DNA from 3 places in the Streptomyces sp. RK9 genome. Region 3 is predicted to be linked to each of the others. Evidence: riboswitches for the same ligand, from Rfam matches in the RefSeq annotation. Region 3 holds a riboswitch; each other region holds the start of a gene.
The links. Region 3 has a riboswitch for cobalamin ahead of AB6L24_RS03410 (prenyltransferase/squalene oxidase repeat-containing protein). Riboswitches for the same ligand answer to the same signal wherever they lie in the genome.
Positions count from the first base shown of each region.

Region 1: linked by a shared signal. The riboswitch ahead of AB6L24_RS10610 (cobalamin biosynthesis protein) and the one ahead of AB6L24_RS03410 (prenyltransferase/squalene oxidase repeat-containing protein) in region 3 are both predicted to bind cobalamin.
Region 2: linked by a shared signal. The riboswitch ahead of AB6L24_RS39140 (CbtB-domain containing protein) and the one ahead of AB6L24_RS03410 (prenyltransferase/squalene oxidase repeat-containing protein) in region 3 are both predicted to bind cobalamin.

Region 1 is NZ_CP173703.1:2,621,355-2,631,459, forward strand. Features, by position in the region: gene AB6L24_RS10595 (putative cobaltochelatase) at 1-1,460, opposite strand, end outside; gene cobN (cobaltochelatase subunit CobN) at 1,630-5,277, opposite strand; gene AB6L24_RS10605 (cobyric acid synthase) at 5,274-6,782, opposite strand; partial or broken gene AB6L24_RS10610 (cobalamin biosynthesis protein) at 6,932-7,867, opposite strand; cobalamin riboswitch at 7,990-8,131, opposite strand; gene AB6L24_RS10615 (DUF397 domain-containing protein) at 8,274-8,540, shown strand; gene AB6L24_RS10620 (hypothetical protein) at 8,798-9,388, opposite strand; gene AB6L24_RS10625 (helix-turn-helix domain-containing protein) at 9,432-10,105, opposite strand, start outside.
Region 2 is NZ_CP173705.1:372,231-382,335, reverse strand. Features, by position in the region: gene AB6L24_RS39160 (HAD-IIA family hydrolase) at 1-439, shown strand, start outside; gene AB6L24_RS39155 (hypothetical protein) at 656-1,201, shown strand; gene AB6L24_RS39150 (class F sortase) at 1,263-1,889, shown strand; gene AB6L24_RS39145 (CbtA family protein) at 1,893-2,888, opposite strand; gene AB6L24_RS39140 (CbtB-domain containing protein) at 2,906-3,133, opposite strand; cobalamin riboswitch at 3,167-3,318, opposite strand; gene AB6L24_RS39135 (ANTAR domain-containing protein) at 3,668-4,441, opposite strand; gene AB6L24_RS39130 (glycoside hydrolase family 6 protein) at 4,652-5,641, shown strand; gene AB6L24_RS39125 (galactose oxidase-like domain-containing protein) at 5,690-7,627, opposite strand; gene AB6L24_RS39120 (glycosyltransferase family 2 protein) at 7,624-9,645, opposite strand; gene AB6L24_RS39115 (FadR/GntR family transcriptional regulator) at 9,971-10,105, opposite strand, start outside.
Region 3 is NZ_CP173703.1:800,518-810,622, forward strand. Features, by position in the region: gene AB6L24_RS03395 (ABC transporter ATP-binding protein) at 1-1,439, opposite strand, end outside; gene AB6L24_RS03400 (energy-coupling factor transporter transmembrane component T) at 1,436-2,635, opposite strand; gene AB6L24_RS03405 (hypothetical protein) at 2,638-3,594, opposite strand; gene AB6L24_RS03410 (prenyltransferase/squalene oxidase repeat-containing protein) at 3,591-6,290, opposite strand; cobalamin riboswitch at 6,525-6,673, opposite strand; cobalamin riboswitch at 6,738-6,813, shown strand; gene AB6L24_RS03415 (hypothetical protein) at 6,951-8,369, shown strand; gene AB6L24_RS03420 (FABP family protein) at 8,425-8,973, opposite strand; gene AB6L24_RS03425 (hypothetical protein) at 9,059-9,886, opposite strand.

The DNA.
Region 1 (10,105 bases), 1.8 Mb from region 3:
ACGAACAGCACGAGGTTCCCCTCGCGCCCCTCCCGGGTGGCCTGCCGCAGATCGTCACGCCGCACCACGAGCCCGCGCCCGGACCGCCCGCGCGCCCGCTGATGGGGCGCGGCGGCCTGCACGGTCGCCGCCAGGTGCAGCTTCGTGAGCGCCCCCCGGGGCCGCCGCGCACCCGTCGTACGGCCGTGCTCGGTGCGCGCCCGCGACCGTCGCCCCGCCGCGCCCTCGCCGAGCCCCGGCACGCTCAGGACCTTCGTCCGGAACGGCTCACCGGCGCGCACGGCCTGCTGCTCGCCCGCGCCACCACCCTGCGGCTGCCCGTCGTCGGCGGCCTCGGGCGTCGCGGCGGCCCCGTCCCCGGACTGCTCGGGCCCGGAGTCCTGCGGCGGCTGCCCGCCACCACCGTCGGGCCCGCCACCATCGGGATCGGGCTCATCACCCCCGTCGTTGTTCTCCCCGAACTCCTCCAACGTCTCGTCCAGCTTGTTCTCGTCGAGCCCCGGCGCGTCGAAGGGATTGCGCCGCCGCCGGTGCGGCAGCGCGAGCAGCGCGGCCTGCCGCACGTCCTCGGCGAGCACGTCCTCACGCCCGGCCCAGGCGGCGAGGGCGGTCGCGGTGCGGGCCATCACGATGTCGGCGCGCATGCCGTCCACCTCGAAGGCCGCGCAGGTCGCCGCGATCTGCCGCAGCGCCCCGTCCCCGAGCCGCACCCGCGGCAGCAGCGCGCGGGCGGCGACGATGCGGCCGCGTACGGCACCCTCCTCGTCGCCCCAGCGCGCCGCGAACCCGTCCGGGTCGTCGTCGTAGGCGAGCCGCCGCCGCACGACCTCCACGCGCTGGTCGGGCTCGCGGGACGCGGAGACCTCGACGGTGAGCCCGAACCGGTCGAGCAACTGCGGCCGCAGCTCGCCCTCTTCGGGGTTCATGGTCCCCACGAGCAGGAACCGCGCGGCATGCCGTACGGACACACCCTCGCGCTCGACATAGGAAGAGCCCATGGCGGCGGCGTCCAAAAGGACGTCGATCAGGTGGTCGTGCAACAAGTTGACTTCGTCGACGTACAGGATTCCCCGGTTGGCGTCGGCGAGCAGTCCGGGTTCGAACGCTTTCACGCCCTCGGCCAGTGCCCGCTCGATGTCGAGTGCCCCCACGAGCCGGTCCTCGGAGGCCCCGACGGGCAACTCGACTATGCGGGCGGGGCGTTGGATCCGTCCGGCGTCCCGGTGTGGACCGTCCGGGCAGTCTGCGTCCGCCGCCGCTGGGTCACAGGAGAACCGACACCCCGGAACGACGCTCACCTCCGGCAGCAGTGCCGAGAGTGCACGTACGGCGGTGCTCTTGGCGGTGCCCTTCTCCCCCCGTACCAGTACGCCGCCCACTGCGGGACTGACAGCGTTGAGCAGTAGTGCCAAGCGTAGGTCGTCCTGCCCGACAAGCGCGGTGAAAGGGTAGGGGCTCATGCGCGGATCACACCTTCGAGTGGCTGGGGCCGGACTGAGAGAGCTTCAAAGAAGGAGAGAGCCACGATGGGGCCATATTCCCCGCCGATGCGGGGGTGGTCCGCTGCTCCACGATCACCTGGTCGAGCTGCTGCTGTTGTCCCCGCCAACGCGGGGGTGTTGAGGGCCATCAGCCGTCCCCCTCCAGGTTTCCCTCGAGCTCGAGATACGTGGCCCGCAACCGCTCCAACGTCTCCGCGTCCGGCTCGGCCCAGAGCCCCCGCTCCGCCGCCTCCAGCAACCGCTCGGAAATCCCCCGCAACGCCCACGGGTTGGACTTCTCCATGAAGGCCCTGTTCTCCGGGTCGAAGACGTACTCCGCGGACAACTTCTCGTACATCCAGTCGTCCACGACACCCGCGGTCGCGTCGTACCCGAACAGATAGTCCACGGTGGCGGCCATCTCGAAGGCCCCCTTGTACCCGTGCCGCCGCATCGCGGCCATCCACCGCGGATTGACGACGCGCGCCCGGAACACCCGGTGGGTCTCTTCCCCCAAGGTCCGCGTCTTGACCTGATCGGGCACGGCCGAGTCCCCGACGTACGCCTCGGGCGACTCACCGGTCAGATGCCGCACCATGGCGACCATCCCGCCGTGGTACTGGAAATAGTCGTCGGCGTCGACGAGATCGTGCTCGCGCGTATCGACATTCTTCGCCGCGACAGCGATCCGCCGAAAAGCGGTCTCCATGTCCCCCCGAGCGGCCCGCCCGTCGAGCCCCCGCCCGTACGCGTAGCCGCCCCACACCGCGTACACCTCCGCCAGATCGGCGTCGGAGCGCCAGTTCCGCGCGTCGATGAGCGGCAGCAGCCCCGCCCCGTACGCGCCGGGCTTGGAGCCGAAGATGCGGGCGGTGGCGCGCCGCCGGTCGCCGTGCTCGGCGGTGTCCTCGTCGACGTGGGCGCGTACATAGTTCTGGTCCGGAGCCTCGTCAAGATCGGCGACCGCCCGCACGGCATCGTCGATCAGCCCCACGACGTGCGGGAAGGCGTCGCGGAAGAACCCGGAGATGCGGACGGTGACGTCGATGCGGGGCCGCCCCAGCTCGGCGACGGGCACGACCTCGAAGCCCGTGACGCGGCGCGACGCGTCGTCCCACACGGGCCGGCACCCGAGCAGCGCGAGGATCTCCGCGATGTCGTCGCCCTGGGTGCGCATGGCGGAGGTGCCCCACACGGTCAGGCCCACGGACTTCGGGTACTCGCCGGTGTCGGCCAGATAGCGCGCGATGAGCGAGTCGGCGAGGGACTGTCCGACCTCCCAACTCAGCCTGGACGGAATGGCCTTGGGGTCGACGGAGTAGAAGTTGCGGCCGGTCGGCAGGACGTTGACGAGGCCGCGCGTGGGGGAGCCCGAGGGTCCGGCGGGGACGTAGCCGCCGTTGAGGGCGCGCAGGATGTGCCCGATCTCGTCGGTGGTGCGGGCGAGCCGGGGCACGACCTCCTCGCAGGCGAATCCGAGGACGGCGACGGCGGGCGGCAGTTCGACGCCGACGACGTCACGGACGAGGCCGCGCACGGCGGCGAGGTCCCAGCCGCGCTCCTCCATGCCCTCGGCGAGGCGGCGGCACAGCTGCTCAAGCAGGTCGATGGCGTCGGCGGCGGTACGCGCGGGCCCTTCCACCAGCGAGGTGAGCCCGTCGGCCACCTTCACGGCCGCACCGGGCTCGCCGAGCAGTTCCTTCTCATCGAGCCCGAAGTGCTCCGCGAGACAGGCCCGAAGCCCCGGCAGCGCGTTGGCGGCACCGCCCCACACCTGCGAGGCGCGAAGCACCGCGAGGACGAGGTTGACGCGCGCCTCGCCGACGGGACCGCCGCCGAGGATGTGGAGCCCGTCGCGGATCTGCACGTCCTTGATCTCGCACAGATAGCCGTCGATGTGCATCACGAACTCGTCGAAGGCGTCGTCGTCCGGCTGGTCGTCGACGTGCAGGTCGTGGTGCAGCTCCGCGGCCTTCACCAGCGTCCAGATCTGCGCCCGCACGGCCGGCGCCTTGACCGGGTCGAGGTCGCTCACCAGGGCGTACTCGTCGAGGAGTTGCTCCAGCTTCGCCAGGTCCCCGTAGGTGTCGGCGCGCGCCATCGGCGGCACCAGGTGGTCCACGACGGTGGCGTGCCCGCGCCGCTTGGCCTGGGTGCCCTCGCCGGGGTCGTTGACGATGAAGGGGTAGACGAGCGGCAGGTCGCCGAGCACGGCGTCCGGCGCGCAGCCGCCGCTCAGGCCGAGGCCCTTGCCGGGCAGCCACTCCATGGTGCCGTGCTTGCCCATGTGCACGATGGCGTCGGCGCCGAAGCTGTTGTCCAACCAGCGGTACGCGGCCATGTAGTGGTGAGACGGCGGCATGTCCGGGTCGTGGTAGATGGCGATGGGGTTCTCGCCGAAGCCGCGCGGCGGCTGGATCATCACGACGACGTTCCCGAACCGGAGCGACGCGAGCACGATGTCCCCGCCGTCCACGTACAGGCCGCCCGGAGGCTCGCCCCAGGCCTCCAGCATGCCGTCGCGCAGCTCGGGGTCGAGCGTGTCGAACCACGCCCGGTAGTCGGCGAGCGGCACCCGCGCGGGGGCGGCGGCGAGCTGCTCCTCGGTGAGCCATTCGACGTCGTGGCCACCGGCGTTGATGAGGGTGTGGATCAGCTCGTCGCCGTTGTCGGGGTGGCCCTCGACGGCGTAGCCCGCGTCCCGCAGGGCGTCGAGGACGCGCACGGCGGAGGCGGGGGTGTCGAGGCCGACGGCGTTGCCGACGCGGCTGTGCTTGGTCGGGTACGCGGTGAAGACCAGGCCGAGGCGCTTGTCTGCGTTGGGCTTGTGCCGCAGCGCGCCGTGGCGGACGGCGATTCCGGCGACGCGGGCGGCCCGCTCGGGGTCGGCGACGTACACGGGGACGTCGTCGGGGCCCTGCTCCTTGAAGCTGAACGGCACGGTGATGACGCGGCCGTCGAACTCGGGGATCGCCACCTGCATGGCGGCGTCCATGGGGGAGAGGGCGGCGTCGGAGTCCTGCCAGGCGGCGCGCGACGAGGTGAGGCACAGGCCCTGCAGGACGGGGATGTCGAGGTCGGCGAGGGCGCCGATGTCCCAGGCCTCCTCGTCGCCGCCCGCGCTGGCGTCGGAGGCGTGGGTGCCGCCCGCGGCGAGGACGGTGGCGACGAGGACGTCGGCGCGCCCGAGGATCTCGTACAGGCCGGGGTCGGCGCCGCGCAGCGAACCGCAGTACACGGCGAGGGCGTTGGCGCCCTTGTCCTCGATGGCGTCGCAGAGGGTGTCCACGAAGGCGGTGTTCCCCGACAGCTGGTGCGCGCGGTAGAAGAGCACGCCCACGGTCGGGCGCCCCTCCACGTGCGCGCGCTCCCCGTGCACCCCGTACTCGGGCATCTTCCGCGGCTCGGCGAAGCCGTGGCCGGTCAGGAGCACGGTGTCCGACAGGAACCGCTCCAGCTCCACGAAGTTGGCGGGGCCGCCCTCGACGAGATAGCGCAGCGCCTCGGCGACGACGCCGGCGGGCACCGACGACTCGGCCATCAGCTCGGCGTCGGGCACGGACTCGCCGCCGAGCAGCACGGTCGGGATCCCGGCCGCCTTCAGCGCGGCGAGCCCGTCCTCCCAGGCGCGCTTGCCGCCGAGGAGGCGTACGACGGCGATGTCCGCGCCGTCCAGGAGCGCGGGCAGTTCCTCGCGCACGTCGACGCGGGTCGGGTTGGCGATGCGGTAGGGCGCGTCGGACGCGCGGGCGGCGAGCAGGTCCGTGTCGGCGGTGGACAGGAGAAGGACGGTCATGAGGGTGCCCCCGGTGCGATGAAGGGGAGACCGGACGGAGCGCCGGTCTCGATCAGGCGCAGCAGCGCGTCGGTGTCCGCGTGTTCTTCGATGAGGTCGCCGAGGAGGTCGAGCTGTTCCTCGCGCAGGGCGGCGAAGCCGGTGTCGGGCGCGGGCACGAAGCGGCGGCCCGCGGCGCGCGCGACCTCGGTGAGGAAGCGGCGCCGGAACGCGTCGCTCTCCAGCGACCCGTGCCAGTGGGTGCCCCACACGGCCCCCACCCGACACCCGTCCAGGAAGGGGTCCCCGCCCAGGACCTCGGCGACGCCGTGATGGATCTCGTACCCCTCGACGTGCTCACCGAGCGCCTCGCCGACGGGCCGCGCCAGGGTCTTCTCCCGCCGGAACGTGACCCGTACGGGCAGCAGCCCGAGCCCGTCCACGGTCCCGGCCCGCGACTCGACGTCGTCCTCGATCCGCTCCCCGAGCACCTGGAAGCCGCCGCAGATCCCGAGGACCGGCCGGCCCTCGGCGGCCCGGCGCGCCAGCGCGTCCGCGAGCCCGCGCTCGCGCAACCACTCCAGGGCGTGCACGGTTCCGCGCGTTCCCGGTACGACGACGAGGTCCGCGTCGACGAGTTCCTCGGCCCGGTCCACGAACCGCACCACGACGCCGGGTTCGGCCGCGAGCGCGTCCACGTCGGTGAAGTTGGACATCAGCGGCACCGCGCACACGGCGATCCGCAGCACGTCCGCGCCGACGGGCGCCGCCACGACGGACTCCCGCACCGCCCCGCGCAGCGAGACCCGAAGACCGTCCTCCTCGTCGATGCCGAGCCCGTGCCGGAACGGCAGCACGCCGAAGGTGCTCCGCCCGGTGAGGTCGCGCAGCATGTCGAGGCCGGGTTCGAGCAGCGACACGTCCCCGCGGAACTTGTTGACGAGGAAGCCCGCGACGAGTTCCTGATCGGCGGGGCTCAGCAGCGCCACGGTCCCGAAGAACGACGCGAACACACCCCCGCGGTCGATGTCCCCGACCACGACGACCGGGAAGCGGGCGGCCCGCGCGATCCCCATGTTCACGATGTCGGTCCGCCGGAGGTTGATCTCGGCGGGACTCCCCGCCCCTTCGCAGATCACGGCGTCATACGTGCCCCGAAGCTCCTCCAGGCATCCCACGACGGTGTCGAGCAACGCCTCCTGCCGGCCCCCGTGATAGCCCCGGGCACTCATCTCGCCCACCGGCTTCCCCATGAGCACGACCTGACTCGACCGGTCGCTCCCCGGCTTCAACAGCACGGGATTCATCAGCGCACTGGGCTCCACCCGAGCGGCCTGCGCCTGCATGGCCTGCGCCCGCCCGATCTCGGCCCCTTCCCGAGTGACGAACGAGTTCAGGGACATGTTCTGCGCCTTGAACGGCGCGACGGAGACTCCCTTGCGGGAGAGCCACCGACAAATCCCGGCGGTGACCACACTCTTCCCGGCGTCGGAGGTGGTCCCGGCAACCAACAGCCCACCGCTCACGCGCCACCTCCAGGTCGCTGTGACTGCGCATGTGGCGCGGGCTGCCCGTGCTGCTCCGGCAGCCGATTGCCTGCCGTCTCCCGCTGTGGGCGATCGTCCCGCAGGGCGGGACGGGTGGGCACAGCCCACGGCGCCGGGTGCCGCTTGGTCGCGCGTGCACCCCGTGCAAGGTCAGCGGCCACAGCAACACCCAGGGCGAGCCACCCGACCCTCCGGGACAACTTCACGGCCCGCTCGATGTCGCCCACGGCGACAGCCCGCCCCTCGCCGTTGAGGACAGGCCGATGCTCAACCCGCCCCGCGTAGGACAAGGTCCCCCCGAGCCGCACCCCCAACGCCCCCGCGAAGGAGGCCTCGACGACCCCGGCATTGGGGCTGGGATGCTTCGAGGCGTCGGCCCGCCAAGCCCGCACCGCCCCCCGAGGGGACCCCCCGGCGACCACGGCGAGCACGCCGGTGAGCCGAGCCCCGGGCCACCCGGCGACATCATCGAGCCGAGCAGAAGCCCACCCGTACCGCAGATGGCGCGGGGACCGGTGCCCGACCATCGCGTCGAGCGTGTTGACGGCCCGGAACCCCAAAAGCCCCGGCACACCCCCGACGGCCCCCCACACCAACGCCCCCACGACGGCGTCGGACGTGTTCTCGGCGACGGACTCGACGACGGCCCGGGCGATCCCGTCGGCGTCGAGCGCCGCGGGATCACGCCCGCACAGATGGGGCAGCCGCTCCCGGGCGACGTCCACGTCCCCCGCGGCGAGGGCGCCCCCGATGGCGCGCGCCTCCCGCGCGAGGGAGGTCCCGCCGACGACGGCCCAGGCCGCGGCGGCGGTCAGCCCGACGGAAGCGGCACGCGAGCGGCGTACGGCGAAAGAAGCGAGCGCACCGGCGCCGACGGCGCCCCCGGCGCACACCAGGGTGTGCAGCGCGCCCCACCCGCGGTGGTCGCGCCACAGCACCCGCTCGACGGCCCCCGCCGCACGCCCGAACGCGGCGACCGGATGCCCGCGGCGAGGATCGCCGAGCAGCAGGTCACCGAGGAGTCCGGCGGCGGCGCCGTACGCGAAGTCGCGATCGGCACACATGGGGGTCAGCCCGCCGACACGCGGCGGAGGGCTCTCGGCCGCGACGGGGCCCCGGGCGGAGCAGGGGACGGCAACGGGCGGCCGCGCATGGCGATATGTCCTCACTCAGGGTTTCCGCGCCCTGGTTCGACGAGATCGGCGGCGAGAGTTCCTGGCTCCCGGGGATCGCGTCGGATCGCCCGGTGACAGTGGCGGGACCGCGCCGGATTCGCACCGGCTTCCTCTCCTGCCGCCGTAAATGGCTCCGGCAGTCCACCACGGCCCACGACGCCCGTCAACTCGCTGTTGACCTGCGACGGGAGAGTGTGCGGAGCTCCACACGGAAGGTTCCGGGGGCCGGTTTACGGCTAGGCGGGAGCAACGCCCGTTCGTAAACTTGAACATGACAGCAGGAGAGCGGCGCGGCATGCGGACCCGCTCGGGCGACGCCGACTCTTGTGAGCGCACGGGGCAAGGGGGCGGTGTGGCCGACGCGTACTTACCGGCAGCGCAGTGGTTCAAGAGCAGTTACACCGCCACGGCGGGCGGCGATTGTGTGGAAGTGGCCCGTCCCGGCGATCGGGTGTGGGTGCGTGACTCCAACCGCCGCGGCGAGACGCACCTGGCCGTGACGCCACCGGCGTGGCGTGCGTTTGTGAGGGCGGTGGCCTCGGGGAGAGTCGGGGTGGAGTGACCTGTCCCAGCGTGCGCACGGAAGGCTGGAGACCATGGGGGTTGAGAGCAGGCAGCTGCCACTGAGCAGGCATGTCCCGCCGTCCACCAGGCGGCTCGCCGTGGTGGTGTACTGCGGACTCTGCGGCTGCGTGGCCGCCCTGACGGGCGCGCTCGCCTCCCTCCTCGTCGAGGGCGTGCCGTTACGGCTCGTCGTGTGGCTGGCGACGTCCGCCGCCGTGGCGGTCGCCGCCGGTGTCGTGTGGGGCCGTGCGTCGCTCATCCCGCGCCCGCCCGTGGAGCGGGTCCGTCCGCGGACGCCCCGTCGGCCGGCGGGCGGGGCTCGGCCGGAGCGGCGGGGTCCTGGCGGCGGCCGCGCCTGAGGATCCGTACGACCCAGCCCACGGCGGCGGTGAGCAGTCCGCAGACGCCGCTGAGGACGACGGCGAAGTGCCAGGGGCTGATGTCGTAGTGCGCGACGACGCTCCGGCCGATGATCACGACGGGTGCGATCGTCACGACCACGACGGCCAGGCACAGCGAGACGCAGCCCGTCTTGGCGAGGAAGCTGAGCGTCTGCAGTTCCTGGGAGTGCAGGCTGCGCCGGTGCTCGTGGTCGAGGAGCCGGTCCAGCTCGCGGGCGAAGTCGGGGTCCTTCATACCCTCCCGGATGAGGTCGTTGACGTGGGTGGGGGCGGCGGGTGCCGTGAGGTCCTGGCCCGGCGGCGGGTCCGCCTCGCCCGCTCCGTCGGCGCCCGCAGGGGCAGGGACCCCAGGGGCGCCGGGGGAGCCGGGGGAGCCGTCCGGGGCGGCGGCTTGCGCGGCCGTCAGGTGGTGCCACAGCCACCGTGCCAACATGACGACCCACATGGCGCGAGACCTCCCCTCGTCCCGGAGCGGACGGCTCCGAGAATCAGCCTGCGAAGCCTTCCCTGACCTCGCTGATCAGGTCGATCGCCTGGCTTCCGCTGTACGCGATCTCCTGCAACTGCTCGAAGCAGTCCTGGAAGTTGGCGACCAGCTCGTAGTTCTCCCGGGTCGCGATGACGGCCTGCGAGAACTCCACGTAGATCAGGTCGTCGTCGTCCTTGAAGCCGAGGAGGGCGAACGGGGTCTGGGTGCTCAGCAGCGCCCCGGCGGTGAACGGCAGCACCTGGAGGGTGGCGTTCGGATGCTCCGCCACCTCCAGGAGCCGCTGCAATTGGCCGCGCATCACCGCCGGGGCGCCGATACGGCGGCGCAGCGCCGCCTCGTCCACGATGAAGTGCAGGTCCTCGATCCCGTTGTCCTGGTCGAAGACCCGCTCCTGGCGCGCGGTGCGGAACTCCACCAGGCGGCGGCGCGTGTTCGTGTCGCTGACCTCGGGGGTGGCCAGGGCGTCGGCGTACTCCTCGGTGTGCAGCAGGCCGGGGACGACGATGGGCTGGTAAGTGCGCAGGGAGACCGCCGCGGCCTCGAACCCCAGATATTCGGAGAACCGGGGATTGGCGACGTCCGACCACTGCGTCCACCACGACTGGCCCTTCGAGCCCCGAGCGGCGTTGACGAGCTCCGTCACCTTCTCCTCGTCGTCCACGCCGTACTGAC
Region 2 (10,105 bases), on a different replicon from region 3:
CGCCCCCGACTACGTGGTCCTCGGCGAGACCCGGACGTACTCGTTCGAGGCCATGACCAAGGCCGTCCGGCTCATCAACGGCGGCGCCCGCTTCATCTGCACCAACCCGGACGAGACCGGGCCCTCCACGGAGGGGCCGCTGCCCGCCACCGGGGCCGTCGCCGCGCTCATCACCAAGGCCACCGGCAAGCAGCCGTACTTCGCCGGCAAGCCGAATCCCCTGATGATGCGGACGGGGCTGAACGCGATCGGGGCGCACTCGGAGACGAGCGCGATGATCGGGGACCGCATGGACACGGATGTCCTTGCCGGACTGGAGGCCGGGATGGAGACCTTCCTCGTCCTCACCGGGCTGACGTCCCGTGCCGACATCGACCGGCACCCGTTCCGCCCGTCGAACGTGGTCGACTCGATCGCCGACCTGGTCGACAGGGTCTAGAGAGCCCCGTGAGGGGCGCGGGGAACTGCGCGACCAGCCACAGCGAGGCCGCAGACGCATCTGCCGGGTACTCCGCAGACGCGTCTGCGGCTTTTCGCGCGCTGAGCGCGCAGTTCCCCGCGCCCCTTACGGGGCGCACCTCGCCGCCCCGGACGGGTGTGTCGGGGATGCGCGGGCCCCGGGAGGGCGGGAACCTGCTGGTACAGGAGGTTCACGATGGGTATATGTTCGCTCGCCGTGCGTGGCGCCGGCGCCGCCGTCCTCATCGCCGTATGGGCGCCCCCGCCAGCAACCGCCCATGATCAGGACGAGGTGAAGGCCCAGGTCACCCCGGCGAACGCCACCCCGGGCGCCCGGGTCGACGTGCGGGTGAAGGGGTGCGGCGGCACCACCGGAGCGGCGGGCTCTGGCGCGTTCACGCGGGACGCGGAGCTGACAGGGCGGGACGGCAAGCAGAACACGCTGTCCGGGACGACCCGCATCCGCAAGGGCGTCTCCGGCACGTACGAGATCACCGTCACCTGTGACGGACACCCGCACCAAGGCGTCGGCACCGTCCAGGTGGCGGGCGCCGGAACAGGGCAGACCCCCACCGCCCCGGTCCGCGCCGGAGGCGGCGGCACCGCCTCCCTCACCTCGGCCGCGGCGGAGGCCGACGAGGCAGGCCCCGGCACCCGGCACGCGGTCGTCGGCCTGGTCCTCGCGGGCGTGGCGGCCGTCGCCGTGGCGCTGCGCAGCGTCCGTCGCCGCCACCCGGAGTGACACCGTGACGGGCCCGGACCCGGAGGCCGGCCCGCACCCGCCCGGGACGAGCCGACTCGTCATGGGCGTGGCCTGGGCGTTCCTGCTCGTCGGCCTGTGGCTGTGGGGCAACGAGATCACCGATGTGCGCGGCGGCCTCTCCGACCCGACGACGGGCGACGTGGCCGCCGTCGGCCGCCCCGCCGGGGTCGACCTGCCGCCCGCGCACGAGCCGCTCGCCGCCGCCCGCCCGCAGCGCGTCGACGTGCCGGGCCTCGGCGTCCGCGCCCCCGTCGTGGCCCGCGGCCTGGACGCGGACGGCGCCATCGACCCGCCGCCGTTCGCGCAGCCGGGGGCCGTGGGCTGGTACGGGGGCGGGGTGCGCCCCGGCGCCCGCGGCACGTCCCTGTTCGTCGGGCACGTCGACACCGAGTCCAAGCCCGCCGTCTTCTACCACCTCAGCACCCTGCGCCCCGGCGAGAAGGTGCGCGTGACCAGGGACGACGGTTCGGTCGCCGAGTTCACGGTGGACGACGTGCAGGTCCTCGGCCGCGACGACTTCAGCGCGCGCACGGCCTACGGCCCCCGTGAGGAGGGCCGGGCCGAACTGCGCCTGATCACCTGCGGCGGCACCTTCGACCGCGCGAGCCGCACCTACTCGGCCAACGTGGTCGTGTCCGCCTACCTCACGGGGGCCGCGAAGCCGTAGCGGCTAGCTCGCCGGCGCGGCCGAGCCGTAGCCCGCCGCACCGGCCGTGACCGGCTCCTTCGTCCGCAGGGCACGCAGCCCGAGGCCGCCGAACACCCCCGCGAACACCGCCCAGAGCAGCACGTGCGACGCCAGGGACAGCATCCGGAAGTCCCACAGCAGGGTCGCGCTGACCGGGACCGGATCGGGGTTGTCGGGCAGCGCCCAGAGCAGCGCGAGGACCGCCACCGCCGTCACGGCGACCGCACACTGCCGCACCGGTACGGGGCGCGCGGCGAGGCGTACGTACACCTGCCACACCAGGAACATGCCGAGCACGCCGATCACGACGGCGCCGAGCCACATCTCCTGCCGGTCGCCCACCGTGCCCGCGTCGCCGACCCCGGGCGGGGCCGCCGGATAGCGCAGCGCGGGGAACAGCGAGACGGCGCAGAACGCGGCCGCGCAGAACGCGAGGGCGCGCGGCCACGGGTTGCCCCGCGGATCACGCCGGTGCACGAGCGCGTACGCGACGGCGAAGAGCACGCCGATCGCGAGCCCCGCCACGACCAGGGCGATCACCAGGCCCGCGTGCTGCGTGGAGCGCGAGAACAGCTCCTCGTGGTGCTGGACGGCGCCGCCCGCGGGCTCGTGCTCGTGCGAACGGGCCTCCTCGGCGCGGATCGCCTTGTCCATCAGGGGTTCGGCGAGCAGCAGCGAGAACAGGCCCGCGGCGAGCCCGCCGAGCGCTCCAGCGACCATCCCGCGACCGAGCAGCGGCAGCACGGGGGAGCCGCCGGTCCGGGCGGGAGCGGCAGCGGTGCGGGAGGTGCCGGCGGCCTCGGGGGTCGCGGACGCCTCAGCGGTCTCGGGCGACTTGGGGGATTCGCCCGGCGGACCGGGAGAGAGGTCGGAGTCGGAGGAGGAGTCGGAGGAGGGATCGGGGGCGGAGTCGGGGGAGGGGGCGGAGGAAGTGCGGGGAGCGGTGGGGGAGTTCGGGGAATTCGGGGACGTCGGCATGGTGCGCGCGGCCCCGATCAGTGGCAGGGGGCACCGAAGAGGTGCCTGCCGTCGTGGGCGAACTCGTGCAGGTAGTCGCCGGTCGCCGAGATCAGCGAGCCGTTGTCCATGAAGACGGCGTAGAGGGCGATCAGTGCGACGATCGCCGCGGCCGCCGCGATCAGCCAGTCGCGGGTCTCGATCGTCGCGGACTGTATCGCAGCCGTGTCGCTGTGTGGTGCGCTGTGCGCAGACGTGACGGACATGCCGGTGAGCCTCCTTCTGGGGTTTCCACGCCCCAAAGCAGGAGGACGACGGGTCAGTTCCTGACTTCCCGCGCGCGAGTGAGCGGTGACTCGCGCGGGGTGACAGTGGCGGGACCGTCCCGGATTCGCACCGGGTTCCTGGCAACCGTCGCCTCGATGTATGGACTTGTCGCCCGGAGAGTCCCAGGTGGTCATGGACACTGTCAACCAGTCCTCGCGCCCCTGACGTGCGGACTCGTGCGCACGGCGCGCACCCCGGCGCGCGGCGAGTGCGAACACAACCTGGCCCGGCCAACGACCCGCTCCCCCCGGAGCCGTCGACCGGGCTGGTCCTCGACCGCGCGCGCTCGAGCTGCGGGAGAAACCCGGCGCCGGCACGGGAGGCCTTGGATGGTCCCAACTGCGTGGGAGGTCCCGACGGTGTGGAAAAGGCAACTCCGGCCGGGGGCTTGGGCCTTAGCACTGACTCTAGAACGGAAGACGGCCGTGGCCTAGAGGGGTTTTGACGCCAAGTCCACAGCGCGCTCCGGAGGGTCACGGGTCCTCGTCGAGCAGGGTCGCGTCGTCCAGGGAGCCTTCGATCACCATGCCGGCGACCACGTCCATCACGAGCCGCTCCCGGCGCGCGTGCCGCCGCAGCGCCTCGAACGCCACGTCCAGACCGGTCCGCCAGCGCTCGGCCAGTATCCCCTTGGCCTGCTCGATGCGGATGCGGCTGGTCAGGGCGGATTGCAGCTGCCGGGAGAGGTCGCGGTACTCGGCGTACGCGCGGTGGTTGTGCAACCCGACCCCGGCGGCGTCGGCGAGCGCCTGCGCGAGCGCCAACGCGCTGTCCTCTTCGCCTTCTTGCGGACGGACGTGGGGCCGGTTCCCGTTCGGTGTCCGTGCCACGAAGACGTTGAGCGCGCCGAGCACCCGCTTGCGGGCCCGCAGCGGCACCGCGAACGTGTCGCCCACGCCCCGCGCCCGGGCCCGCTCGGTGAAGCCGGGCCAGCGGGCGAGCGCGTCGGCCGAGGTGACCCGGACGTGCGGCACGGGGGAGCCGGTGCCGTAGGACTCCAGGCAGGGGCCGTCCGACGCCTGCGCCTCCAGGAGGTCCTTGGCGAGATCACCGCCCTTGTCGCTGACGGCGAGGCGCACGGCGCTGTCGCCGTCGGCGTACATCACCCCGACGGCGAGCACCCCGAGGAGTTCCGCGCAGTGCTGGCAGACGCGGCGCAGGTGGGCCTCCGCGTCGAAGTCGTCGGCGGCAGTGTCGGCGGCCTCCACCAGGGCCTGCGCGAGCCTGCGCGCGGAGGTGCGGTCCATGACCCTCCCCTTCTCGCCCGCCCCCCACGGCCCCTCGCCTACCCCGCTTCGGCGGGCTGTAACAGGTCTCCTACAGGTGGGTCGCCGAGGCGGCCGGGCCTCGTGGGCCGCACCCAGTTATGTCAGGATTGAGCACCGGACTGTGCACCCTAGGGGGAGTGGATGTACCGCAAAATCACAGGTCGCGCGCGGGGCTACGCGGCCAGGGGGGTGTCGGTGACAGTGGCGCTCGCGGGGGCCGCGCTGCTGCTTTCCGGGTGCTCGTCGGACGGTGACGGCAAGGACGAGGAGGGCTCCGGCAGCGGCGTCAGCCAACAGCCCAAGGGCAAGGACCCGTTCTGGGTGAACCCCGAGGGGAACGCCGCCAAGCAGGTCGCCGCGTACGACAAGGACGGCAAGAAGGACGACGCCGAGCAGATCCGCAAGATCGCCGAGCAGCCCGTCGGCGAGTGGATCGGTCCGGAGAAGCCCGAGGAGGAGGCCCAGGGGTACACGGAGGCCGCCGAGAAGGCCGACCGGGACGCCCTCCTCGTCCTCTACAACATCCCGCACCGCGACTGCGGCCAGTTCTCCAAGGGCGGCGCCGCCGACGGCAACGCCTACCGCGCCTGGATCGACGGCGTCGCCAAGGGCATCGGCGACCGGCACGCCACGGTCGTCCTGGAGCCGGATGCGGTCCTCCACATGGTCGACAAGTGCACGCCCGAGCAGTTCCACGAGGAGCGCTACGACCTCCTCAAGGGTGCCGTCACCAAGCTCAAGTCCCTGAAGAACACGAAGGTCTATCTCGACGCGGGCAACGCGGGGTGGTCGCAGCCGGACTCGCTGCACGATCCCCTGAAGCGGTCCGGGGTCGAGCAGGCCGACGGGTTCTCCGTGAACGTCTCCAACTTCCAGACCACGGAGGCCAGCAAGGCCTACGGCAAGACGCTGTCCTCGAAGGTCGGCGGCAAGCCGTTCATCATCGATACCAGCCGCAACGGCAACGGGCCGTACACCGGCAAGGGCAAGGACCCCTGGTGCAACCCGCCCGGGCGGGCGCTTGGCGAGGCGCCCACCACGAAGACGGGGGACGACCTGGTCGACGCCTATGTCTGGGTCAAGCGGCCCGGCGAGTCCGACGGGACGTGTCGCGGTGGCCCGCAGGCGGGGCAGTGGTTCCCGGAGTACGCGCTCGCCCTTGCGAAGGCCAGTAAGTAGGGCGCCCCGTAAGGGGCGCACCACCCCGCCCCGCGGACGGGGCTCGGCTCACGGCACGTGGACCCACTGGGCCTTGCTGGGCGTGCCCTCCTCGTCCGTCACGAAGAGCATGTACCAGCCGGACTCGACCAGGCTGCGGTTCTTCGGGACGGTGACCGTGACCCCCTTCGCGGTCTTCTTCATGTCGAGGGCGATGGACGTCTGGTCGATGTCCGTGACGTGGGTCGAGGCGGACGGCCGGATCAGACGGGCCTTCTTGATCGACGAGGCGTGGGTCGTCGGGAACGTCCCGGAACCGCCGCGCGCGATCTTCTTGGGGCCCGCGCCCAGGGCGGGCCGGGAGCCCTGGTACAGATACGGCGGGGTGTAGATCTCCACGCGCTGCTCGAAGACGCCCGGCTTGGTGTTGCCCTTGTCGGAGTACAGGGAGTCCGAGCCGAAGAACATCACGCGGCCGTCGGGCAGCAGGATCGAGCCCGAGTGGTAGTTGCGGCCCACGAGCGGGTCGGCGACCTTGTCGAAGGTGTTGGACGTCGGGTCGTAGATCCGGGCCTCCTTGATGTTGGAGGCGCCGCGGCCGCGGTAGTCCTCGGAGCCGCCGGAGACGAGGACGGAGTCGTCGGGCAGGACGGACGCCTGCGGATAGCGGGTGCCCTTGTCCAGCTCCGGGCCGTCGCGGAACCGCGGGGCGTTCTCCTTCAGGTCCACGATCCGGGTCTTGGACGAGGAGTCCTTGGACTCGCCGACGCCACCGCCGCCGACCACCATGTACCGCTGGTCCTGCGCGGGCGGCAGCTCCACGGTGTTGGAGGTCTCCAGGAGGTCCGGGTCGCTCATGCCCGGGATCTTCTTGAACTTGTTGGTCTTCAGGTCCCAGACGCCCGGGTCACGGCCGACGTCGTCGGGGCCGTAACCGGCGTTGGAGCCGGAGTAGAAGAGCTTGCCGTCGGCCATCTGGAAGATCGCCGGGTAGGTCGGGAACTGCCGGACGCCCTTGGTGTACGTCCACTTCTTGGTCTCGGGGTCGTACACCTCGTTCTTGCCCGGCACCAGCTGGCCGATCTCGTCCAGGCCGGAGAGGGAGAGCACCTTGCCGTCGGTGAGCGTGGTCAGCGTGGGATACCAGCGGGCCTCGTTCATCGGGTCGACCTTGATGTACTTCTCGGCGATCGGGTCGAACTCGAAGGTGTCCTTGATGCCCTGGAAGTCCTTCTTGTCCAGGGCGAGTTTCTGCGCGATGCCGTAGGTGTTGCGGGTGTCGGCGCCGCTGAGGCCCTGCACGCGGTAGTTGTCCTGCGTGCCGGTCTCGTACTTCGCGCCGCTCTGCTGCGCCTCGACGTAGATGCGGCCGAGGCCCGGGTCGTTGCGCAGGAACGCGCCGGTCTGCTTGTCGAAGACCTTCTTGGCGCGCTCGACGACCACCGGGTCCTTCGACACGAACGTCTTGCCGTTCTTCTTGCCCGTGAACTTGGTGCCCGCGGGCAGCGTGATCGGCTTGTCCGGGTTCTCGTTGTGCACGATCATCAGGCCGCCGGCCTTGGTGACGTCACCCTTCAGCTTCTCGTAGCGCTTCGTGCCGCCCGCGATCAGGAGCTTGCCGTCGGCGAGCTGGGTGTGGCCGGTGCAGAACAGGTCGACGGGCGTCGGGATCTTCTTGATCGTGTTCTTGACCGGGTCCCAGAGCCTGGTGTCGAACTTCTTGTCGTCGAAGTTCTTCTGGTTGTTGCCGGACCCGGCCACCATCAGGATCTTGCCGGTGTGGAGCAGCGACGCGTGGATCGTGTTCTGCCGGTACTCCTCCGGGAAGTCGATGACCTCCCACTTGCCGTTGTCGGCCTTGTACTCCGGCTGGTTGATCTTGTAGTTGTGGTACTTCTCGGAGCCCACGCGCCACAGCCAGGGGCCGTTCATGCCGGCCAGGGCCAGTACCACCGCCGTACCTATCGCGATCCGGCGGACGCGGCGGCGGCTGGACGGGTCTTTCATTGTTCGTGGCTCCCGAGGGCGATCTGCTTGGTCTCGTCATTCGAGGCCCAACTGGGCTTCTGCTGGGGCGCGTGCGGCGCGGGACGTGCGTGCGGGGGCGCGGAGTGCGGTGCGTACTGCTGCGGTGCGTACGGCTGGGGCGCGTACTGCTGCTGCGGGGCGTGCACGGTCGGAGCGGCGTGGCGGGGCTGCGGGACCCGCGGCTCGGTGGGGCCCGGGGCGGGCGCGGTGGACTTCTTCTTCTCCTGCCGCATGCCGTGCCGCCAGGCGAAGATCGGCGCGGCCGTGATCAGCAGCGCGAACGTGGCCCAGATGATCATCGCCGGGTGCGCGTGGTCGTACACGTACGCCGCCGCTATGGACCCGGCGAAGACCAGGATGAAGAACAGGTGGATGCGGAACGTGCCGAACAGCGTGTCCGGGCTCGCCGAGTCGCCCTTGGGCGTCACCACGAACTTGGACTTGCGGCGCAGCGCCGCGTCCATCAGGGAGCGCGCGTAGATCGGCGCCGAGAGCGCCGACATCACCATGCCCGCGACACCGCCGGAGCCCTCGGGCTCGTGCGGCGAGACGTTGTGGCGGCGGTTCCAGATGTACAGGCCGATCTGCAGCGCCGAGGCGTTGCCGTACAGCATCAGCCAGATGGTCGGGTCGATGTTCACGCCGGACGCGCCGAGGCCCAGGAACAGGGCGCAGCTGAGGGCCGCGAGGATCCAGTTCATCGCGGACATCGGGTAGAAGATGACCATCATCGTGTAGTTGAAGAACCGTCCCGGCGGGAGCGTGAACGGTGCCTTCCAGAACTGCTTGAGGATGGTCTCGTAGGTGCCGCGCGACCAGCGGAGCTGCTGGGTGAAGAAGTCCGTCCAGGCGTTGGGGCCCTCGCCGACGGCGAGCACGTCCGGGGTGTAGACCGACTTCCACTTCTTTCCCGTCGCCGGGTTCTTGTGGCGGTGGATCTCGAAGCCCGTCGCCATGTCCTCGGTGATCGAGTCGTACAGGCCGCCGATCTGCTTCAGCGCGCTGATGCGTACGGCGTTGGACGTGCCGACGAACATCGGGGAGCCGTAGGCGTTGCCCGCGCGCTGGATCAGGGCGTGGAAGAGGAACTGCTGGGACTCGGCGGCCTTGGTGACGAACGTGTCGTAGTTGCCGTACACCTGCGGGCCGATGACGAAGCCGACATCCGGGTCGCGGAAGAAGCCGAGCATCCGCTCCAGGTAGTTGGGCATCGGGACGTGGTCGGTGTCCACGGAGGCGAAGTAGTCGTAGCCGTCGCCGTGCGCGTCCAGCCAGGCGTTGTAGTTGCCGTGCTTGGTCTTGGCGCGGTGCGGGCCCTTGGCCTGGTTCCACTTGGCGATGCCCTTGCGGGAGAAGTGGTGCACGCCGAGGCGCGCGCAGACCTCCTTCACCTCCGGGTCGTCGCCCTCGTCGAGCAGCCAGATGTGCAGGAGTCCGCGGTGGCGCAATTTCACCGCCGCTTCCAGGGTCTTCGTCACCATTTCGATCGGCTCCTTGCCGGGCACGAACGAGGTGAGGAAGGCGACGCGGGTGCCGTTCTCGGGCACCACGGGGATCGGGTCGCGGGCGACGAGGGTGGCGTGCGCGTTCGACAAGACGTTCATGCAGCGGAAGAACTCGATCAGGCCGATCGAGACGAGCATGACAATGTCGAGGACGGGCAGCCAGTCGTTGGCCACGTAGTCGCGCTCCGTCCAGTGCTCGGGCTGCAGCAGCCAGGCGAGCAGGACGAGGGAGAGCAGCGGGGCCGCGCCGAGCATCAGCGCGGCGCGCAGGCGGTGCGGTTCCTGGGACAGCAGCGAGCGGTACTGGACCTTGTACGGCTTCGCCGGGTCCGGCTGGGTGAGGGGGCCCGCGAGCCGGCTGTAGTGCTCGTAGTCGTACCGTGGCAGCGACTTCTTGATGCGTCTGAAGCCGCCCGTGCGGTTCGAGAGGACCCGCAGCTGGGTCGTCTGGGACGGGTCGTTGCCGCCCTGCCCCGTCGGCGTCGACGTCATGAGTCATCCCCCCGCACGCGATCGCCCGCGTGTTCGTCGGTCCTCCGCCCGCCCGGTCCCCCTCGACCTTCGCGGACGCATCAGTGGCAGGCCACCTTCCCGTAGGACAGCGAAAGGCGACCTTCCGGTTGCATGATGCCCCCCACGGCATCCGTTCATGAACGCGGGGACCCCCGTCCAGGCGTTCACGCGGGCTCTCTCACTCCCGGCGTGCGAGCCCCCCCAACTGCCCCGTACCGCACGCCTCGTGAGAGCCGGGCAGGGCCCGGGCCTCCCGTCAGGGTTCTACGCGCCTAAGCATGATCGCAAGAGCGAAACAAGCAGTTTACCGGTCATAACTGGGGTGGGGGAGGGCTGTTGAGGCAGGTGCGCTCAGCCGGGTGCGAATGTTACCGAAGTGTTCCCGTATCGCCTGCTCGGCGCGGACCACGTCCGAGGAGCGCACCGCGTCCAGGATCTC
Region 3 (10,105 bases):
TCGTCCAGGAGGACCACGCCGGGCGCGGCGGACAGCTGGATCGCGAGGACCAGGGCGAGTTTCTGGCCCTCGGACAGGTCGCGGGGATGGGTGGCGCCGTCGATGCCGGGGGCGAGGCGGTCCAGGATCGCGCGGGCGCCGGGGCCGTCCGCGACCGCCGACTCGGCGTCCGCCTGGTCGAGTTCCTGCCGCACGCTCTCCAGGTAGAGCAGGTCCGTCGGGGTCTGCGGGACGAGGCCGACGAGGCGCCGGGCCTCGGTGGCGGCGACGGCGCCCGAGTCACGGGAGCCGTCCTCCTTGCCGGGTCCGGGGTCGCGGGAGCCGCTCTCCCTGCCGGGGCCCGGGACGCGGGAACCCCTCTCCCTGCCGGGGTCCGCCCCGAACGGCACCACCCGCACCGTCCCGCCCGTCCGCGTCCCCGACCCCTGGAGCGCCCACAGCAACGACGACTTGCCGGAGCCGTTGCGGCCCATCAGGGCGGTGGTCTCGCCGCCGCGCAGCTCCACGTCGGCCTCACGGACGGCGGGCAGCGCCTGGCCCCGGTAGCGGACGCTGACGCCCCGCGCGTCGAGGAGCCGGGGCCATCCGGCCGCCGGCGCCGGGGGCCGGACGGCGGGGACGGGCGCCCCGGCGAGGCGGGTGCGCAGCGGGGCGGCGGCGCGGCGCGCGTCGCGGACCGACAGGGGCAGCGGCGTCCAGTCGGCGCGACGGCCGAGCTCCACCACCGGCGGGGCGATCGTGGTCGTACGGAAGATCTCGGCGGGCGGCCCGGAGACCACCCGGCCGTCGCCCGGCAGGTGCAGGACGCGGTCGGCGTACTGCACGACCCGCTCCAGGCGGTGTTCGGCGAGCAGGACGGTGACGCCGAGGTCGTGCACGAGCCGGGTGATCGCCGCGAGGACCTCCTCGGCGGCGGTCGGGTCGAGGGCGGAGGTGGGCTCGTCGAGGACCAGGACGCGCGGGTGGGCGGTCAGGACGGAGCCGATCGCGACGCGCTGCTGCTGGCCGCCGGACAGTTCGTGCAGCGCGCGGTGGCGCAGGTCGGCGAGGCCGAGCAGGTCGAGGGTCTCCTCGACGCGCTTGCGCATGGTGGTGGGCGGGACCGCCAACTGCTCCATGGCGTAGGCGAGTTCCTCCTCCACGGTGTCGGTGACGAAGCCGTCGAGGGGGTCCTGGCCCACCACGCCCACGACGTCGGCGAGCTCCCGCGGCGGGTGTCCCGCGGTGTCGCGGCCGTCCACGGTCACCGTCCCGTACAGGGTGCCGCCGGTGAAGTGCGGGACAAGTCCGTTGACCGCGCCGAGGAGGGTGGACTTGCCGACGCCGGTGTGGCCGACGACGAGGCAGAGTTCGCCCTCCTCGACGGTGAGGTCGACGTCGGTCAGCACGGGTGCGACGGTGTCGTCGTACTGGACGCCGACGTGGTCGAAGTTGATCACTTGGCGGTGGCTTTCTCGGGTCGCCGGGCGGGGACGCGCGGGGCGGCCTGCGGGGCGGTGGTGGGCAGCGGCGGGGGCGCGAGGAATCCGGCGGCGCCCGCGAGCAGGATCGCGACCGTCGGGACCAGGGGCAGCGTGGGCCAGCTCAACGGGTAGAGGGACGGGTTGAGTTCGGCCGCGTCGAAGCCCGCGCCCGCGAACAGGAGCACGGCGGAGAGGACACCGCAGGCGGCGACGGCCCACTCCTCGAACCGCCACGGGTCGGGCCGGTACGCGGTCCGGGTGACGCGCCGCCCGCCGAGCCGCAGCCCCGCCACGCACAGGACCGCCCCGGCCGCGAGCGCGGGCAGCCCGAGGAACGCGGGCGTGGAGGCGTCGAGCAGTCCGTACGCACCGGCGCACAGGCCGCACATGCCGAGCAGCATCAGCGCCCCGGTCAGCCGCCGGGACGCCTTCGTGGCGCTGCCCGCCCTGCCGTAGCCGCGCGAGTCCATGGCCGCGGCCAGGCGCAGCGAACGCTCCAGGGCGTCCTCCAGGACGGGCACGACGACGCCCCGCAGGGCCCGCAGCCCCTTGGTGCGGCCCGCGCGCAGGCGCCGGGCGCGGTGCACGCGCTGCACGCTCTGCACGAGTTGCGGGGCGACGCTGATCGACACGGTGACGGCGACGCCGAGTTCGTACAGCGCGCCGGGCAGGACGCGCAGCGCCCGCTTGGGGTTGGCGAGGGTGTTCGCGGCCCCGATGCAGCACAGCATGCAGGCGAGCCGCAGCCCGTCGATGGCGGCCGAAAGCACGGCTTCGAGGGAGACGGGGCCGCCGAGTTGGATGCCCGCGTACCAGTCGGGGGTGGGGATGTGCGGCAGGGAGAACAGGAAGTGGTCGTGGGGCGTGATGCCGGTGGCGAAGACCGCACGGAACAGGACGCGGATCGCGACGACGGTGAGCGCCAGGTACAGGTAGTACGTGAAGCCGCGCGCCCACGGCGCCTCGGTGCGGCGCATGCCGATCACGTAGCCGAGCACGGCGAGGACGAGGAACAGCAGCAGCGGGTTGTTGGTGCGGCTCACGGCGGTGGCGAGCGCGAGCGCCCACACCCACCAGGCCAGCGGGTGCAGGGTGCGCGGCAGCCGGCGCTCGTCCGCGCCCGGCAGGACACCGAGCGCGGGCGGACGTGCGGTGGGGTGACGGCGGCGCACCCCTACTCCGTACGGCGGCGGCGCTTGGCCGCGTACGCGCCCGCGCCGCCGACAAGGAGGACCAGGGCGCCGGTGAGGGCGGCCGGTACGTACGAGCCCGCGTCGTGGTCGGCGTCGGCGGCCGGGGCGGCGTCGACGACCTTGGCGGAGGGGCTGGGCGCGGCCTTCGCGCCGCGGGAACCCGCCGACGGCGAGGGCTTCTCGGTGGCGGAGGGCGACGGCGACTCCTTGCGCTTCGGCTTCGCCTTCTTCTTGTCCGTCTCGTCCTTCTTGCCCGTCTCGTCCTTCTTCGGCTCGGGTGCGGGCTTCTCCGTGACGGGTCGCTCGGGGGCGGGGCCGGTGTCGACGCCGGGCGGCAGGGGCTTCGCGGTCTTCGTCTGGTGCGGGGCGGGGGCCTTGCCGCCGACGGGGCGGGTGTTGCGGGCACGCAGCTGATTCGGGCTGACCGTCGGACGGCCCTTGGTGCCCTCGATGTTGGTGCCGCCGAAGATCCACAGGTCGACGCTGCCCGGCTTGGGCTTGTAGAGCATGGCGCCGAGCTGGCTGTACTCCCAGGTGTTCGCGCCGGGGTCGGCGTGCCAGTACGACCAGTAGGCGGTGGCGGGCGGCGTGAGGACGCAGTCGTCCTGCGCGGGCGTCGGGAACTGCTTGCCGCCCTTGTAACCGCTGTAGCCGATCCGGCAGATGAACGCGGGGCCGTCGTGGCCGGTGCCGGTGGTGCGCCAGCCGCCCTGGTTGAGCAGTTCGTAGCCGGTGGTGGGCGTGGTGCCGCAGGAGCGCAGGATCGGCCCGCCCCAGTCGCTGAAGTCGACGGCGAGCACCGCACCCGACCGGGTGGTGCACTGCCCGATGGGCCGGGGCGCGGCGGCGGCCTGGCCCGTACCGGCGGCGAGCACGCCCGCGGCCAGGGCGAGGGCGCCCGCCGCGCTCAGGGCGGAGCGCAGGAAGCGGCGGATCACCGGCTGCCTCCCGCGAGGCCGCCGCGGCGGCGGGCGACGACGAGGGTGCGCCAGCCCGCGAGGCACAGGACGACGGCGGCGAGGGCGAGGCCCGTCACCTGCGCGCCGGTCGAGGCGAGCGGTCCGGTCGGGGTGTCCCCCGCGGCGGAGCCGTCTCCTGGGCCGCCTCCGGGGGTGACGATGTCGACGTCGGTGCCGCCGTCGCCGGGAGCCCCCGAGGGTTCGTCCGACGACGCGCCCGGCGGCTGCGGCCGGGTCCCGTCCAGGTCGCGTACGAGCGTGCCGAACGAGGTGCCGATCGCGCCGCCGAGCGCCTGCGTCGAGGCGCGGACGTCGGAGCCGCGCTGCCCGCCGGCCGCCACGTTGAAGCCGCCGTCCCCGTTCTGCTGCTTGGCCAGGAACTTGCGGGCCTTCTTGATCTGGGTCGTGTACTTCGGGGCGTCCAGGGAGAGGCCCTGGACCGCGAGGGCCGCGGAGTTGACGGAGTCGCCGGACGCGCCGGGGAACCCACCGCTGCGGAGCTGCTGGGACGCGATCCACTTCAGGCCCTTGGTGACGGCCTTCTCGGAGCGGGTGTCACCGGCCAGGTCCAGAGCCATCGCGGCCATGGCGGTGGAGTCCACCTCGGAGTCACCGGTCGGCGGGATGAGGCTCGGCCAGGCGCCGGACGACTTCTGCAGGCTCCGCAGGTACGTGACGGGGGCCGCGGCCGCGCGCTTCTCGCCCGCGCGCAGCTGGGCGATGACGGCGAGGGACTGCGAGAACACCGAAGGGGCGTACCGGTAGGCGCCCTTGGCCGCGCAGCTGCGGTCGGCGCCCTGGCTCTTCTTCTTGCAGACGGCCTTGCCGAGTGCCGCGATCAGGTCGTGCCCGGCGAAGTCGCGCGGGTTCCTGCCGACGGCCTGGGCGAGCACGGCGACCTTGCCGATGGAGCCGCCGGCCGCGTGCGAGGTGCCCACGCCCGTCCAGTCGTTGACGGTGCGCCGCCCGGAGCTGGCGTCCTTGCCCTCCCCGTCGAGGAAGTCGACGATGCCGCGCAGCTTGTTGTTGTTCGTGCCCGTGGCCGCGAGGGCGTAGGCGCCGTCGATGGTCAGGCCGTAGTCGGCGAAGCCGGTCCCCGCGACGTTCTCGTAGTAGTGGCCCTTCTTCAGCCGGGAGCCCGCCGTGAGGTAGGCGGTGCCCTTCTTCAGGTCGGGGCCCTCACCGGCGCGCCACGGCGGCCGCACACCGGAGGTCGGCGGCTTCACCGGGTCCGGGTCGGAGGGGTCGGTGGGGTCGACGGGCGGCTTCGTCGGGTCGACGGGCGGCTTGGTCTGGTCGGGGCGCTTGGTGGTGAGCGACGCCAGGCTGGTGCGCGCGCCCGCGAGCGCGGCGGCCCAGGTCGGGAAGATCGCCGGGTCGGTGGCGCCCTCGTCGGAGCCGAAGCCGCCGGACTTCGTCTGCTGCCGCGACAGCCAGGACACGGCGGCGTCCGCGCGGACCGTGTCGCCGAGGAGCCGCATCGCCTGGGCGGACCTGCCGGTGGCGGTGACGTCCCCGGTGGTCACGCCCGGGTAGGCGGCGACGGCGCCGGTGGGCAGTTGGGCGCCGCGCAGGTTCTTGCGGGCCTTCGCGACGGCGTCGGCGTGGCCGCCCGCCTGCTGGAGGGCGATGGTCGCGTACGGGGTGGTGGCGGGGTCGCTGTAGGAGCAGGTGTCGCCGTCCCGCATCAGCGTCGGGCTGAAGCCGCCGTCCTTGCACTGGTGGGCGGCCACGCGCGCGACGGCGTCGGCGGGGATCTTCCGGCCCGCGCGGTGCAGCGCGAGCACGGCGAGGGCCTGGGTCTCCACGTCGCCGACACCGGGGAAGTCGCCCTTGGCGACGCAGTCGGCGGTGCCGCCCGCGGTGCACACGCTTCTGCCGAGGTCACGGGCCAGGTTGTGGCCGCCGAAGGAGTGCGGGTCGCCCTCGGTGCTCTCGGCGAGCAGCGCGAGCAGGGCCGCGCCCAGCGGGCTCGGGGCCTTGTCCGTGCCCTGCGGGTAGGCGAACTCCTCGGTGCGCGCCGCGAGGTAGGACTTCATCCGGTCGAGCGTGGTGCTGCGGCCCTTGGTGGCCGCGAGGGCGAGGGCGGTGTTCGCCGTCTGGTAGAGGTTGGCGTTCTCGGCGCCCTCGTCGCGGACGTGGTCGCCCTCGGTGAGCCGGCCCCGCAGCCAGGCGTCCGCGGCCTTCAGGTCGACCTTGCCGGGCTTGACGTCGGGCGGGTTGTCAGCGGGGTCGGTCTGGCCGCCCGCGCGCACCTGGGCGGGGGTGAACGTGGGGCCGCCGCTGGTGCCGTCGGGGTCGGTGGCGCCGAACACCCAGGCCTCGACGGAGCCGTTCTTCGACTTCTGGCTCATGGCGCCGAGCGGGCTGTAGGTCCAGTAGTCCTGGCCGGGCGGGGCGATCCAGTACGACCAGTACGCGGTGGCGGGCGGAGTGAGCCTGCACTTCTCCTGGCCCGGAGTCGGGTACTGCTTACCGGAGTTGAACCTCTTGTGGCCGAGGCGGCAGATGAACGCGGGCCCGTCGTGCTCGGTGCCCTCGGTGCTGAATCCGGCCTCGTGCAGCAGGTCGTAGCCGGTCGTCGGCGTCGCGTCGCAGCCGCGCACCACGCCGCCGCCCCAGTCGGCGAAGTCCACCGCGACGACCGCGCCCTTGGTGCGGGTGCAGGAGCTCATCGGATCGGCCGCGGCGGGAGTGGCCGGGCCGAGCAGCAGGACGCCGCCGCCCAGCGCTGTCGCGGCCGCGCACAACAGCGCGACGCCTCTCGTGCGTATGCTCCGGACCCGTCCGGTTCCCTGCCCCACCACTGCCCCCTGGGCATCGGCCGCGGCGGAATCCGCGTGGTGGCAGGCCCGGGGCCGGGGCCCGCGTGGAGAAACCGTCCGAACCACGCCGTAGTCCGCGACGGCGTCAATCGCTAGCCCTCAGTCCAGGTAATCCGGCTCGCCCGCCGGGCACTTGAGGTGCTCGGCGAACCTACGGTTGCGGGTCAGCGCCGGACTTCGACCGGCTTCCCCTGATGACTGAGCTTGGAATCGGCCGAATTAGAGCACAGTTGCGAATGCGGTGGCAAGGGTGTGCGGGTTCTGTGAGGTTCGAGTACCGTCCTGTGCTGCCGATCGGGGGAATCTGGTGCGAACCCAGAGCTGACGCGCAGCGGTGTGGACCGGCAGGGAGCCGGGCCGAGCCCGAATGCCCGAACGGCCAGCGTCAATGGACGTCGACCCCACGCGCTCGGGCGACGGCCGCGTGTCGTCCGGCTCGGGTCCACGCACAGGGGACCGGCCGCGGGGGGACGTGAGGCCGCCGCCCCCTCACCCCGGGAGCTCCCCGACATGACCTCGTCCCGTGCCGCCCGTCGCACCCTCCTCGCCGTACCCACCGCACTCGGCGCGGTGGGCGCCCTCGTCCTCACCGCGCTCCCCGCGGCCGCCACGGCCACCCCCGGCCAGATAGCCACGTCCAGGACGAACGGCGTGAGCTATCTCAGATCCCTGCAGGGCGCCGACGGTTCGTACGCCGGCGCGGGCCTCTCCAACGAGTGGGCGTTCTCCGCGTTCGCCTCGGCGGGCACGGCGGCCGCCGACGTCAGCCCCGGCGGCGACACCTCCAAGAACGCCCGCACCGTGTACCGCGCGCACCTCGCGGCGGCGGGCTGGCCGGGCACGTCGCCGGTCGTCACCGACTACGAACGCGGCATCATCAACGCCTACTCGGCGGGCATCGACCCGGCCCGCGTCTCGGCGAGCCGCAACCTGATCGCGGACACCTACGGGCACTGGCAGAACTCCGCGCCGGGCTACTGGGGTTCGCCGTCCAACTTCAACGGCACGGTCTTCGCCCTCATCTCGCTCGGCGGCGCCAAGACCCAGTCCGGCGCCAAGCGGGTGCCGCAGGCGCTGCTCGACAGGTCCGTCGCCACGGTGCGCGCCAACCAGCACAACGACGGCGGCTGGAACTTCGGCAAGGCCGAGGGCGACCCCGACGCGCTCGCCACGCCCGGCGACATCGACATGACCGGCGCCGCGATGGCCTCCCTGTGCGTGTCCGGGGTGCCCGCGACCGACCCCGCCATCACCAGGGCCCGGGCCTTCCTGAAGTCGAAGCTCATCAACAACTCCGGTGCCTTCGCCGCCCTGTTCGGCGCCAACACCGACTCCAACGGCTGGGCCGTCTCCGGCCTGAACGCGTGCGGCATCAACCCGCAGACCGGCGACTTCCTCACACCCGCGGGCAAGACCCCGGTGGACTTCCTCATCGCCCAGCAGTTCAAGCCGGCCGGCGGCTTCAAGTACCTGCCGACCGACACCACGCCGTCCGCGTACGCCTCCATCGACGGCCTGCGAGCCGTGGCCGGGGGCGGCTTCATGGCGGCCCCGCCGACCCCGACGACGGCGGGCGCGTCCCGCTGGGCCGCCACCTCCGACTTCACGCCGGGCACCGCGACCAGCCTGGCCCTGACCGTCGACGACGGCACGTCGCTCAAGGTCTGCTCCGTCGCCTTCACGCCGACCGCGAAGACCACCACGCTCGGCGCGGTCCTGGACGCGGCGTCCTCGTCGGCCACCCCGGCGGGCTGCGTCACGTCCGTCACCCCGGGCAGCGGCACCGGCACCATCACGGCCCTCAACGGCAAGGCCAACAGCGGCAGTTCGATCTGGAAGGCGAGCGTCGACGGCGCGGCGGCCGCGGTCGCCGCGCGCGACAAGGAGATCAAGCTCGGCGACACGATCTCCCTCCGCTACGGCAGCTGACGACGGCGGACCGCCGCGCCGGGCAGGCCGGTCCTGCCTGCCCGGCGCGCGCGTCCTATCGCTCGCGCTTCTCGCGTCGCAGCAGCGCCCGCAGATGGTGCTGCAACGGCTGTCCGACGGCCGCGAGGTCGTGGACGAACGTGAGTGTGCCGTCGGCCAGGGTGTAGCGGCGGCGGGTGGCGTCGACCTCCTTGGCGGTGGGGGTACGGGCCACTTCGTGGGTGCTGAGGTCGACGGCGCCGTCGGCCGCGTGGCCCACGGAGATCTCCGCGATGCCCGTCGGCTGGGTGATCAGAGCCTCCACCCTGCCGTCGGGCTGCAGCCGCCACCAGCCGCTCTCGCGCGCCGAGGGCCGCAGCGGCACGTCGTCGCCGTCGACGAGCCAGGCCCGCGCCTCGTAGCGGAGGAAGGGCCGCCCGTCGTGGCTGAAGGTGACCTCCTGCGCGTACGTGAAGTCGGCGTCGAGCGTCGGGTAGGTGCCCTGGCCCCGGCCGCGCCAGGTGCCGAGGAGCCCGAGGACCGGCGTGAGCAGCGCGTGCGGCGCGGGTGCCTCGTCGGCGCGGAGGCCGTCGGGGTAGGGGTTCTCCGGTACGGCGTCGAACACGGGGTGCGCTCCTGAGGTCGAGGGCGGGGTCGGGCCGGCCTGAACGTCGGGGCCGGGGCCGGGTGGAAGCCTAGAACGCCGCCGGCTACGCGGGCGCCCGCCCCGCCCCCGCCCGCCCGCCGTCCGCGAGGAAGTCCCGCACCGCCGCGACGAACGCGCCCCGCTCCTCGTCGAACCCGGTCCGCGGCCGCAGCCAGCGGTCCTCGGCGGCCAGGTGGTCCCAGGACACGGGGTTGCCCGCGACGGCGAGCAGCCGCCGCAGGTCGTCCTCCGTCAGGACGCCGCTCTCCACCGGCGCGCCGTCGTCCGCCAGGACGCCGCTCCCCCGGATCAGGTACTCCAGGAAGTCCAGGTCGTCGGGGCGCTCGTCCCCGTCGCGGTCGCCCCAGCGCTCCAGCATGTCGTGGGCGACGAACGCGCAGCCGTGGGCGTCGTCCTCGCACCACTCGGCGTTGCCCGGACACCAGCGTCGCTCCAGGGCGCGCAGCGCGGACCGCACGACGGCCCGCCGGGCGGCGTACCGCTCCATGCGCGCGCACCGCTCCCGCACCGCCTCCGCGTGCCGCACGACGCACTCGGGACCGAGCACCCGCAGCCCCGCACACGCCTCCGTCAGCGCCTCGCTCCTGGACCGCAGCACCTCCGCACGGGACCGCGCCTCTATCTCCCCGAGCCGCCACACCACGTCGGCGAAAGCGTCCGAGGCGCGCAGGAACACCGTCCAGGCCTCGCACCGCTGCGCCTCGAGCCGCAACTCCCGCTCCACGGCGGCCTGCGAGCCCACCGACTCCAGGGCGACGCGCCGCCCGAACACCGTCTGCCAGCGCGCCACCATGACGGCGGCGAGCGCCGCCACCCCCGAGAAGGCCGCTCCCAGCGCCGTGAGAGCCGTGTGCACATTCTGTACGCCCATGCCGCGCAGCCTGCCGTCCGGCCGCACCGCGCCCCGGCATATGACAGCAACAGCACGCACCTTGTGCCCATCGGGGCCCAAGGGTGTCGCCCCCTGTCCACGACCGACCGATCAGGGTGGGAGCACCGCACCCACCCTCCCGCCTTCCGCCCGGCCGCCGACCGTGCCTGACGTGAGGGGCATGGAGAGCCGGCACCAGCTCGCGCCGTCCCGGTCGCC